Tautonia marina: one gene and its partner. The protein of the gene in region 1 interacts with the protein of each later gene in a pairwise test. Links are inferred from orthologs where the notes say so. Each region holds a gene or a part of one and is shown on either strand. Other genes may lie near its edges.

Region 1 (5,598 bases):
GCCGGTCAGGGAGGACTCGGGCATGGGTATCCACCCCCGAACCCGGAGGGTCGGTCTCCGTCTGCGGGTAGTTCTGGGTCTTGCCCTGCTGCCGATGCTGATGGGGGCTTCGGCGCGGTCAACCAATTTCGAGGTCGAGGCCCCGACCCCCGAAATCGCGCAACAGGTTGCTCGCTACGCCGAGCATTATCGAGACGAGATCGCTCGTCGATGGCTTGGCGAACCGCTTCCGGACTGGCCAAGGCCGTGTGCCATCCGGATCAAGATGACCGGCGGAGAAGCTGGGGGCGTGACCTCCTTCGGCTTCGGTCGTGGGAAGATGCTCGACCAGGAGATGAGCCTGGAAGGACGCCTCGATCGGATCCTGGCCTCGGCTTTGCCTCACGAGATCACTCATACCATTTTTGCGTCCTACTTCGGTGGGCCCTTGCCGAGATGGGCCGATGAGGGAGCCTCGCTGCTCAGCGAAGACCGTCGCGAACGCCTTCGCCACGAGCAATTCGCCGCGGATCTCCTGGCTCGGAGTGGTGGCTGGGCACTCGGCGAGTTGTTCACGATCGAAGAATACCCGCAAGACCTAATGGGCTTTTACGGTCAGGGGTATTCCGTGTCCCGATTCCTCGTGGAAATGGGAGGCAGACCTCGGTTCCTTGCCTTCCTCCGAGACGGCATGAAGCATAACTGGGATGCCGCAACCCGCGCTCATTATGGGTTCACCAACACACGAGAACTGGACCGAGCCTGGCGATCGTGGCATCTGGTCGCATCCCGGACCATGCCGACCGAGCCGTCTCCCGGAGATGCGCTGGTGGTCCGCGCCCAGTCGCCACACGACCACGACAGTCGTTAAGATCAAAGGGGGTAAAGGCCGCCGCATCACGAGCGATGCCGGCGGTCGTCACGATCCCTCGGATCTCTCGACAATGATGCGCACGCCTCCTCCGCTTGCAACGTCGATCCTTGAGACGATCGGACACACTCCCCTGGTGGAGCTGGCCCGCCTGGTGAGCCTGCTCAACCTGAGCGGCCGTCTCCTGATGAAGCTGGAGTATTTCAGTCCCGGCGGGAGTAAGAAAGACCGCGTTGCCCTGCAAATCATCCGTCAGGCTCGGCAAGACGGGAAGCTCCGAGAGGGGCAGACCGTCGTCGAATTGACCAGTGGGAATGCCGGAACCGGTCTGGCGATCGTCTGCCGGATGCTCGGCCATCCGTTCGTGGCGGTGATGTCGCGAGGCAACAGCATCGAGCGAGTTCGAATGATGGCGGCGCTGGGAGCCGAGGTCGTGTTGGTGGACCAGGTTCCCGGATCGGTCCCGGGCCAGGTCTCGGGGGCTGATCTTGCTCTAGTGGAGGTTGAGACGGGCCGCATTGTCGCGGAGCGATCGGCCTTCCGAGTGCAGCAGTTTGAACATCCCGGGAATGTCCTCGCTCACGAACAACAGACCGGCCCTGAACTCTGGGAACAGTCCGGAGGGATGATCGACGCTTACGTCGATTGTCCCGGGACCAGCGGTTCCCTGACCGGTGTGGCTCGGGCGCTGAAACGGAAGAATCCATCGGTCAGAATCTACGCGGTCGAGCCGATGTCGGCGGCCGTCCTCTCCGGCAGGACCACTGCACCCCAGGGACATCGGATTCAAGGGGCAGGCTACTCTCGAAGCGACCCGGAGTTACCCCTGTTTGATCGCTCCCTCGTCGATGGATTCCTCCCGGTTACCGATGAGGATGTGATTGCTTCGGCGCGTTTGCTCGCCCGGGAGGAAGGCGTCTTCGCCGGCTTCTCGACCGCCGCCCATTTGACCGCCGCTTTGCGATTGCTGGAAACCACCGAGCGCGGTTCCACGATCGCGATGCTTGCCTGCGACAGCGGAATGAAATACGTGTCTACGGATCTCTATGAGTGATGGCTGTCGAGTCAGTGCACGAGCAGGTCGGACCAGATTATGGCCCGTTGGCCTCCGCCGCGCTTGCCATCGCCCTGGCTGTCGTGAGTGCGATTGGAGCGGCCTCGATGACCGCGATCACCCTGGCCGCCACATTTGAGATGGTAGTGATCCTGCCAAGTCCCTTTGAGCAATATCGACTGATCGATGCTTGCAGTCGCTTTGCGGCTGAAGTCTCAGCCCTGATCGTCCTCATTCTATCGTATCGCAACGGTCGAGGTCGGCCCCTGTGGCCTCGGCGGCTCTCGCTGCTTGGCTTGATGAAGGGGGTCGCCATTCTGGGGCTCATCGCGAGCCGATTTCTCGTTCATTTCAGTGTTTGGATGGCCTGATCGGTGAAGGCTCGGTGAGGGAGTGAAACGACAAGAGTTCATTGTAATCTGAAAGCGAGTTCATGTTGCGGAGTGTCCAGAAGTCCGGGTCCACTGCCGCAAGGATTTCAGCGCCGATCGTTCGAGTGCGAAGGCGATTGCAAATCAGCCCCAGTTTGGTCTGTCCGGATGCGAGCAAGTCGGCCGCTGCGGCAGCGGCGACCTTGGGGCGGTAGAGTGCGGCGAGCGGTTGGTCGCGTTCTTCAAGGTGGGGAAGAATCAGGTCAACATCTTCCGAAGTGAAGTCGAGGAGCCGATCGATCCATTCCGGCCGGAGCAGGGGAGTGTCGGTCGCACAGGCAAAGCCCCAGTGAACTCGGCCCACCAGCGCTTGCATGCCGAGCGCGAGCCCTTGCAACGGGCCTCGATCGGGTTCCAGATCGAAGACATGTTCGACCTCCGGGGGTAATGCCGGGAGGTCCTGCCCCTGGGCCGCCGCGACAATCACCAGGGAAGCTCGGGCAGAAACCTGCCGAACGACGCGCTGAAGGAACACCTCATCGTCGATCGGCAGCCACGCCTTTGGCCGTCCCATCCGGCGACTTTGACCTCCACACAGGACGACAGCCCCGAGTCGTTCCATGATGAGCGTCTCGCGTGGGTTCATTAGGCGACCCAGAGCGTTGGGTGGTCTGGGCCGAGAATCAAACTCCTGAGTTTACGAGGAGCGAAGGTCGAGGGACAGGACATCCCGAATTCCGGCAGGTCCGATGGACCTTCTCGACCATTGGTTTGGGCTGCGGTGGGCCGGGTGATCCGCTTGGGAAATTGGGAAGAGTTCTGCAAAAAAATCTTTGGGCGAACGGTTGGACGAGGTGTCAAAGCCGGTCTAGAATGGAGCCACTGTGACGGAGGCGTCGTTTCATGAATCGGTTTTCCGAAGCATAAACTGATCAAAGCTTCGGAGCGGAATGCTTTCGGTCGGAAAACCATTCCGACGCCGGGCATGGTTAGGTGATTCTTGCTGGGGGGTTCTCCCTGGCGAAGTCGAACGACGGGTGCTGCAGGTCATGTGACCTGTCTCGTCGTACGAGCCATTATCCTGACACGACGGGAGTTCACACCGATGAGTCCTGTGCTCAAATCATGGGCCAGTGGGTTCGGGATCCTGACCGCCTCGCTGTTGACGCTTGGCTGTGCCAGCGAGCAACCGGCAGACGTGACGAATGCCGTGGACGCGACTGGGGAGGCCGCTCCGGAGTCGATTACGGAGCAAGCTGGAGCGATGCTCGATTCGGCCGTGGATTCCGCGGGTGACGCCGTTGATTCTGCTCGTCAGGCAACGGGAGAGGCTGTCGAATCGGTGGGTGAGAAGATCGAGGCCTCCTCCGATGAGGTCGGACAAGCCGCTGAGACGACGACCGAGAAGGTTGGTGAGGCGGCAAAGGCGGTCGGACTTGAAGAAACCGGTCAGAAGATTGAAGACGCAGCCGGTGAAGTTGGCGAGAAGGCCACCGGTGCGACGGATACGACGGGTGAAGCGGTGAAGAACGCCGGGGAAGCGATCAAGGGAGAACCCAAGCCAGACGAGGCTCCCACTCCCGAGCGTTGACCAATCCTCGATCGCCGCAATCCTCGGAACCTCGACGTTTATGCGGAACGTCGGGGTTCCGTTTTGGTATGGTCTCAGGAGAACCCTTGAAACCAAAACGATCGTCTGGTCATCCTCCTTTGTCAGGTGAAGCTGGGTTGCTCCTCAACTCCTCAGAGCGAGCATCCGATCGAGAATGGTTCGTCTGATCAACCCTCGCCGAACGGGAGTCTCCTCGATGCTCAAGATCCTTGGTGCTGGTTCACGAGACTGCGATGGGGTGACCCGTCGGAGCTTTCTTCAGGCAGGGATTCTCGGGCTTGGTGGTCTGACGCTTCCCGATCTCCTGAGACTTCGAGCTGCGGGAATGACCTCCGGTGCCAACACCGATCGAAGTGTCATTCTCCTCTGGCTCAGTGGCGGACCCGGGCATATGGAAACCTGGGACCCGAAGCCCGAAGCCCCCGATGGCTTCCGAGGCCCCTTTGGAGCCATCCCGACTCGCCTGCCGGGTGTCCAGTTTGGTGAGCTGATGCCCGAGAATGCCAGGAGGGCCGATCGTCTCGCGATTGTCCGAACCGTCAATCACGGATCGGGTGACCACACCAAGGGCAATCACTGGATGCTCACCGGCTTCGAAGGCCCCGCCTTCAATGCCGCCGACAACAAGGTGCAACGTCGGCCTGCGATGGGCTCGGCCGTGGCCCGACTGATCGGCGAGCGAAGGCCCGGCATTCCTCCTTACGTCGCCGTTCCTCATCTTCGAGGAGGGACGGACAACTTTTTCCACTATGCAGCCTATCTCGGAGGCGGTGCCAATCCCTTTATCGTCGAGTCGGATCCGAACGATCCGAAGTTCCGGGTCAGGAACCTCCAACGTCCCGGAGAGCTGTCCATGGCTCGCCTTGAGGACCGTCGGACCCTGCTCGAAACGCTCGATGCCCAGCGTCGCTGGGCCGAGCCCGCTCTGGGAGATCTCGACGACCATTTCGGCCGAGCCTTCGACATGCTTGCCGGCAAGGCCGTCGCCCGAGCCTTCGACATCGCCTCGGAACCGGACGCCTTGCGCGATCGTTACGGGCGGCATACCTTTGGCCAAAGTGCCTTGATGGCTCGACGGCTGGTCGAAGCAGGCGTGCCGTTCGTGACCGTCAATTGCGTGCCGTGGGACCATCATGGGACCGGCAACCAATTGAAGACCGAGGAAGGGGCTCGCCAGCTGATCCCGCCGCTCGACATGGCCATCGGGGCACTCGTTGATGATCTGATCGATCGTGGGCTTTATGATTCGACGCTGATCGTCGCCATGGGAGAGTTCGGCCGGACCCCTCGGATGAACAAGGATGCGGGACGCGACCACTGGGGCAAGACCTTTAGCGTCTTGTTCGGTTGTGGGTCAATGCGGATGGGGCAGATCATCGGGCGAAGCAGTGCCCGTGGTGAAACGGTGGTCGATCGCCCCGTGAGTCCTCAGGATGTGTGTGCAACAATTTACCACCATCTCGGCATTGATTCCCGCCACGTCATGTTCGAGGATCGTACGCGACGGCCGGTCCCGCTGATCGAAACCGGAGAGCCGATCCAAGAACTGGTCGGTTAGGCATTCCGGGCAAGCAATCCGATCACGCGGTGACGGTGAAGAACCTGTCCTGCCCGCCTCGGAACAACGCGTTGAGTTGCGATCCGAGGTGGGGCCGACATTCGCACGATCCAGGGTCGAACCGCACCATGAGCACGTCTCCCTCGCCGCAAC
Region 2 (4,145 bases), on another replicon or contig:
ACCTGGACCCCGGCTCGTATGCGTACGTCGTCGAGCGGGGGCCGGAATTCACCCGATCGGCGGGACAATTCGCGCTTGAGGGCGGGAAACGCCTGGACCTGACCGTCCCGCTGGAACGGCTGGTGGACCTTCCGGCCCTCGGCTGGTACTCGGGCGAAACCCACGTCCATCGACCGCCGAGCGACCTGCCGCTGTTGCTCCGGTCGGAGGATCTGCACCTGGCCCCGGTCCTCACCGTCTGGAATCGAACGAGTTCCTGGCGCGATCGCCCTTTGCCCGATCAACGGCTCCTTGAGCCCGAACCGGGGCGGGCGTACCACCTGATGGCCTGCGAGGACGAACGCCGTGGCGGGGCGTTGCTGTACTTCAACCTGGATCGGCCCCTCGACCTGGATGCGGACGGCCCCGAGGCCCCCTCTCCGGTCGTCCACCTCCGCGAGGCCGTCGCAGGGCAGGGGGCTTGGGTCGATGTCGAGAAGCCGTTCTGGTGGGACATGCCGACCTGGGTGGCGACCGGTCACGTCCGCTCGATCGGGATTGCTCATAATCACATGTGGCGTCTCGGCGTCCTGGACAACGAGGCCTGGGGGCGGCCGAGGGACCGCGACCAGTATCCCGCGCCCCGGGGTAACGGCCTCTATACTCAGGACATCTACTACCGGCTGCTCAACTGCGGCCTCCGGATTCCCCCGTCGGCAGGCTCGGCCTCGGGCGTGCTGCCCAACCCGGTCGGATACAACCGGGTTTACGTCCACCTCGATGCTCCCTTCTCGTACGAAGCCTGGTGGCAGGGGCTTGCCGAGGGCCGGTCGTTCGTGACCAATGGCCCGCTGTTGCTCGTCCGGGCCAACGGCGAGCGCCCTGGAGCCGTCTTGCGATCGCCCGACGGTGAGCCGGTCCGGATCGATCTCGACGTGCGGATCTGGTCGAATGACCCGATCGAGGCCATCGAGGTCGTCCGAGACGGCCAGGTCGTTCATCGGATTGACGATCCGGACCTCGGCGAGCCGATCCGACTGGAGGCGCTGGACTTCGACCAGGGCGGCTGGTGCCTCGTCCGGGCGATCGCCGACGTGCCGGAGACGTTTCGATTTGCCAGCACGGCCCCGTTCTATGTCGAGGTCGGGGAGCCCCGTCGGCCGGTCCGTCGGGCGGACGTGGAGTTTTTCCTCCGCTGGATCGACGCGAGGGTCGAGGCGATCGAGGCCGACCCCGAAGGCCACCTGGCCGATCCGTCGGCCAAGCAAGGCGTCCTGGAACCGCATCGGGAGGCTCGGCGGTTCTTCGAGCGGCTCCTGGGCCAGGCGGAGTGACGGCCGGGCGATCCCGCGGGCCTTGCTTGCACACCGCCGAGGACAAAGAACCCCGCCCGGCTCGTCGATGGGCGAGCCGGGCGGGGATTTGCGTTTGCTTCCCCGCCAATCCGTGGCCGAGTTGCAATGCGGGGAGGTTCCGTCCCTCCCGACCGATGGCCGCCTTACTCTGCGGCCCAGTTTCCGAGCTTCGTGGTGGCGACGGGAAGCACTTCAAAGGTCCCGTCGCTGGGAACAATCGGAACCTCGGCGGTGAACCAGCCCGCGGGCAGGTCGGCCTCGGTCCAATCGCCAGGAATCAGGCGGATGGTCGGGGGCATGCCCCAGGTCAGGCGGATCAGGCCCATCGGCTCGACCCCCTCGGCCACGGTAAAGGAATCGTCCCGGAAAACAGGCTTGGGATTGGTGCCCATCGCCCCGGGAGGAACGAGAACCGCGCCGGTGGCGATCTCCTGCACCAGCAAGCCGATGACCGGCTGCGAGCAGGCCGACACCATCACCGAGGCCCTCGGTGCCACGATTTGCCATCCACAGCCGTCGATGCGGCCCATCATTTCGGGTTCAAACACCGCCACGCGCAAGGTGCTGTCGGTCTGGTTGACGATTCGATAATCGGCCCGAGCGGTTCCGGCGAACAGGACGACCATGCCCAGCGCCAGCAGCACGGAAATCAGGTATTCGTCCAGGCGTCGTGTGGTAAAAAGAAACATGGCAGCCTCCTCCCCGCTCGGATGCGGGAAACGGGGTCATCCGACCCGGAGGCAGCCGATCCTCGGCTGTCTTCGGCCATCACTGAATCCTACGTCAAACGGCCGAGCTCTTGCAACGAAAATCCCGGAGATTTTGATTCATCGATGTTGCCGATCCTTTGGCACGTCAGAATCGATTTGGTCGATACCGATTCATGAGCCGCCGACCCGAGGCCCGTCGGGGTCGATCCGGGGCAGGGGGAGGAACGGAACAGACGCGCCGGCGTCGTAGGCGCGGTCGCCAGCCTCGAAGGCGGCGAAGCCGTCGGCCATTGCCACGGTGCGCAGGTCGGCCGAGCCAGCCCAGTTCAAGGGCTCGATGATGGAGCCCTCGCCCAGTCGGGCGGGGAAGAAGGTCGGCCGATCGCCTCGGTGGGCGAACGGTTTCGCCAGGCGGGCGGTGATTGTCGCGGCCGGTGCTCCTTGAAGCCCGCGCAAGACGCGAAGGGCCGGGGCGACGAAGAGCAGGAAGCCCACGACGCCGCTGACCGGGTTGCCCGGCAAGCCGAAGACGAGCGTTCCGGGCAATCCGCCGGGGCGATCCGGCCCGATCCCGAACAGCAAGGGCTTGCCCGGCTTCAGTCGGATCTTGTGGAAGACGGCCCTCATGCCGAGCCCTTCCAGCGTGCCCGGGACCAGGTCGAGCTTTCCGGCCGAAACGCCTCCGGTGATGAGCATGACATCGCGCGTGAGCCCTTCGGCCAGGATTTCCCGCAACCGCACCGGCTCATCCGGGGCGATGGGAGCCACGGCGCTCTCGGTGTTCGAGGCTCGCACCAGGGCATCGAGCATGGTGGCGTTGCTGTTGCGGATCTGGCCCGGTCCCGGGGTTTGGTCGGGCGGCACGATCTCATCGCCGGTCGAGACGATGGAGACGACCGGCCTCGGCACGACCTGCGGCGAGGCCCAGCCGACCGACGCGAGCAAGCCCAGCCTGACCGGGTCGAGCCGATCGCCGGGGCCAAGCAGGGTTTCCCCTTGCCGCATCTCCCGGCCTTTCGTCAGGCGGCCCGCGTCGGGGGAAACCGGTTTGCGGGGGGAGAGGGTGACGCGGTCGCCGGTTCGAGCGCTGTCCTCGACCATTACGACGGCGTCGGCTCCATCGGGCAGCGGGGCGCCGGTCATGATCGCCGAGCACTGGCCGGGTCCGATCGGCTTCGTCGGTACCCGGCCGGCGGTGATTTCCTCGATCACGTCCAGGTCGAACGGCCCTTCCCCTTGCAGGTCGGCCGATCGCACGGCGAAGCCGTCGAGGAGGGCCTTATCAAACGGCGGCAGGTCGCGGTCGGCCGTCACCGACTCGGCCAGGACGGCTCCCAGGGCGTCGGCCAGCGGCACCCGACGCGGGGGGAGGGACTGGGCATGATCGAGCACGGCGCGGAGGGCTTCGGCGACGGAGAGCATCGGCGCAGGATCTCGCTTCGAGTCGGAGGGATGGATCGGCCTTGCCGGTCATTTCCCGATGAAGTTCCGCAGCAACTCGGTGCCGGCGTTGGTCAGGAAGCTCTCGGGGTGGTACTGCACGCCTTCGAGCGGCCAGACCTTGTGCCGGATGCCCATGATCTCGTGTTGATCGGTCCAGGCCACGACCTCGAAGTCGGCCGGAACGGTGTCGGGCTTGAGGATCAGGCTGTGGTAGCGAGTCGCCTCGAACGGGTTCGGCAGGCCGCGGTAGACCCCCTGGCTGTCGTGGTAGATCAGGGAGGTCTTGCCGTGCATGATCCGATCGGCGCGGACGATCGAGCCGCCGAAGACCTGCCCGATGCACTGGTGCCCGAGGCAAACGCCCAGCAACGGAACCTTGCCCGCGAACTGCTCGACCACGGCCATCGAGATGCCCGCCTCGTTCGGCGAGCAGGGGCCGGGAGAGATAATGACGTGCGTCGGCGACCGCGAGGCGATCTCCTCGGGGGTCGTCTGATCGTTCCGTACGACCCAGAGATCGAGCGTCGGGTCGATCTCGCCGAGGCGCTGAACAAGGTTGTAGGTGAACGAGTCGTAGTTGTCGATCAGGGCGATCATGCCGGTTCTGCCGGAGGACTGTCGGTCGGAGGCCAGGGGGTTCCCTTGCATCATATCCGGC

What was found. Proteins that work in one complex are often made in the same cells at the same time.
Region 2: the proteins of mobA (region 1) and GA615_RS00450 interact in binary tests that used the Escherichia coli proteins (3 or more experiments, as listed by UniProt). The link is inferred for Tautonia marina from one-to-one orthologs.

The regions. Positions count from the first base shown.
Region 1 is NZ_WEZF01000006.1:279,943-285,540, forward strand. Bases 1,089-4,002 are described here. They hold mobA (molybdenum cofactor guanylyltransferase), read right to left. Parts: upstream 2,922-4,002; coding sequence 2,256-2,921; downstream 1,089-2,255. Other genes in these bases: GA615_RS09950 (PLP-dependent cysteine synthase family protein), read left to right, coding at 1,089-1,904; GA615_RS09955 (hypothetical protein), read left to right, coding at 1,904-2,275; GA615_RS09965 (hypothetical protein), read left to right, coding at 3,381-3,866. Outside these bases: GA615_RS09945 (hypothetical protein), read left to right, coding at 23-850; more of GA615_RS09950, read left to right, coding at 927-1,088; GA615_RS09970 (DUF1501 domain-containing protein), read left to right, coding at 4,084-5,445; GA615_RS09975 (acyltransferase family protein), read left to right, coding at 5,574-5,598. UniProt on the Escherichia coli protein: Transfers a GMP moiety from GTP to Mo-molybdopterin (Mo-MPT) cofactor (Moco or molybdenum cofactor) to form Mo-molybdopterin guanine dinucleotide (Mo-MGD) cofactor.
Region 2 is NZ_WEZF01000001.1:105,911-110,055, forward strand. Bases 1,342-4,145 are described here. They hold GA615_RS00450 (molybdopterin molybdotransferase MoeA), read right to left. Parts: upstream 3,467-4,145; coding sequence 2,216-3,466; downstream 1,342-2,215. Other genes in these bases: GA615_RS00445 (hypothetical protein), read right to left, coding at 1,478-2,023; GA615_RS00455 (anthranilate synthase component II), read right to left, coding at 3,515-4,084. Outside these bases: GA615_RS00440 (CehA/McbA family metallohydrolase), read left to right, coding at 1-1,313. UniProt on the Escherichia coli protein: Catalyzes the insertion of molybdate into adenylated molybdopterin with the concomitant release of AMP.